One region of the Ornithinibacillus xuwenensis genome, then DNA from elsewhere that is predicted to be linked to it. Evidence: predicted binding sites of a transcription regulator. Region 1 holds the regulator's gene; the other holds the start of a gene.
The links. Region 1 encodes LexA, which represses DNA repair genes until DNA is damaged. Its sites were predicted from a motif close to CGAACATATGTTCG; they were not measured.
Positions count from the first base shown of each region.

Region 2: a site for LexA is predicted at 1,608-1,621, ahead of ABC228_RS00695 (YhjD family protein). Genes of this name have one in related genera too.

Region 1 is NZ_JBDIML010000001.1:680,990-683,199, forward strand. It holds gene ABC228_RS04080 (YneB family resolvase-like protein) at 1-453, opposite strand, end outside; gene lexA (transcriptional repressor LexA) at 724-1,347, shown strand; gene ABC228_RS04090 (hypothetical protein) at 1,602-2,024, opposite strand.
Region 2 is NZ_JBDIML010000001.1:123,859-126,068, forward strand. It holds gene ABC228_RS00685 (glycoside hydrolase family 25 protein) at 1-345, shown strand, start outside; gene ABC228_RS00690 (helix-turn-helix domain-containing protein) at 431-676, opposite strand; gene ABC228_RS00695 (YhjD family protein) at 1,133-1,483, opposite strand; gene ABC228_RS00700 (hypothetical protein) at 1,639-1,854, shown strand; gene ABC228_RS00705 (recombinase family protein) at 1,967-2,210, shown strand, end outside.

The DNA of each region.
Region 1 (2,210 bases):
TGATGGATTATAGCCATTCGCAATAGCCTTTTTCATACCTCGCTTTATTTTAGCGTTATGGATTTTCCGTTGATATTCTTCTACAATACCGACTATCTGCAATACCATTGAATCTGACTCTGATAGCTCTAACTCTCCATTATGTAACACCGTATAAATAGGTATCTTTCGTTTTGCTAATTGATGAAATAGTGCAATCTTCGTGTTGCCTCTACCAAGTCTCGTCTCATCTTGAATAAATAGACAATTCGCTTTTCCAGCTTCAAATGTCTCGAGCATCTCAAATATACCTTCACGTTCGATTTCATAACCACTAGCTTGTTCTTCTATACATTTAACGATGTTAAATCCATAACGATTGGCTAGTTGATATAACTCTTCCTTCTGTCTTGATAATGATGTTTCTTGTGCTTTTTTATCTGTACTCACTCTGCAGTATATGATGCCATTCACTTTCAAAACCCCTATTTATGCACTAATTAATGAAAGGTATAAGAATCCTAATGTTAACGCAAATGCAGCAATGTAAAACAAATCTGTTTTGTTTACTCTTCCGAACATTTTACATCATTCCTTCCTTTTCAATATAAGAACCTTTGTTCGCTAAATTCATTATAACAGAACATATGGTCTTGTCAACGTTTTTTCGAACGAATGTTTGCATTTTTAGATAATGGGTGGTAAACTATCATTAATAAATCTTATGTGCGAGGGGTTTAATAGATGACTAAATTATCCAATAGACAACAAGCAATTCTTGACTATATAAAAGAACAAGTGAAAATTAAAGGATATCCACCTTCCGTAAGAGAGATTGCAGAGGCTGTTGGTCTTGCTTCAAGCTCTACTGTGCATGGACATCTCTCAAGACTTGAAAGTAAAGGCTTTATTCGCAGGGATCCTACTAAACCAAGGGCAATTGAAATACTAGATTTTGAGGAAGAGCTTACTATTCCAAGGGACGAAGCGCGTTATGCTCCAGTCATTGGTAAAGTAACTGCTGGTGTTCCAATTACTGCTGTCGAAAATATTGAGGAGTTTGTTCCAATCCCTAGCTCATCAGCTGGGCCCGATGAGAACCTATTTGTTCTCGTTATCGATGGAGAAAGTATGATTGAAGCAGGAATTTTAGATGGTGATATGGTCATTGTCAAACAACAAAACACCGCACAAAACGGAGATATTGTTGTTGCCATGACGGAGGATAATGAAGCAACTGTAAAACGTTTCTTTAAAGAAAAAGATCATATTAGACTTCAACCAGAAAATCCTACAATGGAGCCATTAATTTATCCAAGCGTTTCTATTCTAGGGAAAGTAGTTGGATTGTACCGACACATTCACTAATATTATTCATACGACAACGTCTATTAGTTAAGACGTTGTTTTTATGTAAAAATACATAACAAAAGAGCTGATTATGGTCAGGAATTCCCTGATTGTTAATTAGCTCTTTCTATTTCTATGATAAGTATCAGCTTTTGGAGTTAGCAAAATATTTTAACCGAGGCTTATCAAGTCAGTAGTTTGTCATATAATAAGCACCACTTAACCATGTTAAGTATATCTATTAAGCAAATTTGGAACAAAACTGTTAAATGCTACTTATGATAAAGTTCCTTGTAAGCAATCACTTTCAATGCGGTAATTTCCTCTTCGGATAATTTGCCTTCAATTTCTTGAAGGAGTTCTTCTTTAGAAATTTGACCTTCTTGAACTTTCGATTGTATATTTTGAAGTCCTGTTATTCCTACTTTCTTCACTAGCATTCTAGTAGCTTCTTCTTTTGTTGTAAATGGTAATGATTGTTCGTCAACTGATTCGGCATCTTCTAAAAAGGCCATTAACTCTGGATCACTTTCAATTGTCTGTTTGATTTTCTCAAGTTCACCACTGTTTTCCAATTCAGTAGAAAGAACTTCCATTAACTTATCGGATGCTAATTTTGTTCCAAAATGATAAACCCCATAGCCGAGAATAGCTAATACAATGACGGTAATAAGTAATCCCTTTATAATCTTCATCGTTTCATACGCCCCCTTTGGTATAACTATATAATAAATCACTAAAAATTTGTTGGTTAACTTTTTTCTAAATATCGGATTTTGTAGATATAATTCTATACTTTCAACGTGAAAATTCTAATTATTAATGGACTTTAGCAACATAATACACTCTCACAGTGGAATAATAATTGTATTAATTCATCT
Region 2 (2,210 bases), 560 kb from region 1:
CAGCCGAAAGATAAAGTACAACATGTTTCAAATCAGGTAAAGTCTCATGTAGTAAAAGCTGGAGATAACCTAACTAAAATAGCCAATAAATATGGCACAACTGTTGCTGTGTTAGTTCAGTTGAATAATATCAAAAACAAAGACCTAATTTACCCAGGACAAAAAATTAAATTGCCTAATGGATCCGCATCAAAAACTAGTAAGAAGTATCATACTGTAGAACGTGGTGATACCGTTTCAGCATTAGCTAATAAATATGGTTCAGCATGGTCACAAATAAAGTCATGGAATAAATTAGATAGTAACTATACAATTTATCCAGGACAAAAATTGCGAGTGAAATAAGAAAGTATAAAGTTTAAAAATCTCATTCTATTAATCGAATTATTTAAAAAAGCCCAGCTGCGGAAACAGTTGGGCTTTTTTTATGTTACTTATCATATGGTCGGTATTTTTCTTGGAGAGACTTAGCTGCTTGTTTTCTTTCTTCAACATCTTCACGTAAAAACAACTTATCTCTACTTACTTCTTTTATTGGATTTAACTTACCTCTTTTTACAAGTGAATATAAGCTTTGTCGCGTGATATCAAGAGCTTCAATAACTTCTGATGTTGTCATTACTTCATTTTGTACTGCAACAATAAAATCATCTTTAGTTTTTGAAGTATATCTCATAATTATTTGCTCCTTTTATTTGGAAGTAAAAGCTTTATGATGAATATTAAAAACCAAAGAATTGACACCGAGAAACCAATCCAACTTAATACACTCATATTACTAAAATCTAATTCAACTAGATAAGCAGCTAAAATAATGAACACCAGAAAGTCTGTTGTGGATATTCTTTTCATAATTTTATGGAGAATGTGGTATAATATTATTGGGAAGGGGAGTTGTTCTCCCCTATTGTCTTAGTCCTTATCCTTGCCGGTTATTCTATCGTATATATCAAGTAGTGCCTTGATACTTGCGATTATTCCAGCAATGATGAGGACTATATTTCTTACATCCTCCATTTTTTCACCTCCTTTTCTATATCTTTATTATACAACATCTACTAACTATAGTCAACAGATATTTGGTATTTTTTTCTACTTTTTTATATGAAAAAACCAACCTATTTTGGTTGGTTTAATCTTTCCATATTCTATCCTTACGTTCAAACCCTCTAGCTTTATCGCCATATAAATAATCACTCATTAATTGACTGGTGAATGCTTTTAATTCCTCTGTGGAATACTCTAACAGCTCATTATTCATCGTGTATTTACCATTTTTCAACCGTTTCACATCTATACGATACCTCGAATGTAATTCATCCTTCAACTTATAAAAGTCTTCTTGCATCCGTTCGATAATGGATTCCAACATATCTTGATACAGATTTCCTAATTTAACTTTTTTGAAGTTCTCAAGATCTTGCTTAAATACCTTTATAGCCATTGGCATTGCTATGTACTTGGATAACATCTCTTGACTCAATAATAACACCTCACTTAAGTGGTTAAACAACGACTATTTATAATATCGCAGCTTATGTATATTTGAAATATAATAATTATAATTTATATCTTGAATAGAAACAAGTGTTCGTATATAATTAATGCAAACAAGTGTTCTTAAAGGTGGTATTTTTCGTGAAGGGATTAATGGCGCGATCAATTGAAAGCAAAGAAAAAATTGTCATCTTTTATATTGATAGAAATAATAATATTACTCAACGTTATATCCGCATTATTAGTTTTGATGAGGAAACTGTTATAGCATTTTGTTTCTGGCGCAAGAAGATAAGAAATTTTAAAATGAAAAATATTCTATCTGCGGGACCAATTAAAAATAGAATGGGTGCATAAGTAAATATAGCTAATCCTAAAAGCAGATTATCTCTGCTTTTTTTATGACCAAATACATATCATATTACTATATAATATAGTCATATGACCCAAAAACAATCGGAGGGATAATATGTTAAATCAGCAGCGGTCAGAACTAACAAAGTACAATGATTATAAATATATCGTATATGCTCGTGTTTCCAGCGGAAAAGACAGTCAAAAAGACTCTGTACCCAACCAAATTGATATTTGTCGTTATTGGTTGGAACAAAATAATTTCGAATGGGAGGATGATTCAGTACTAATTGATGAAGATAAATCAGGAACTCTATTTATAGAACGGGAAGCAATGCAATTAATTTTGGAAAAAGCAA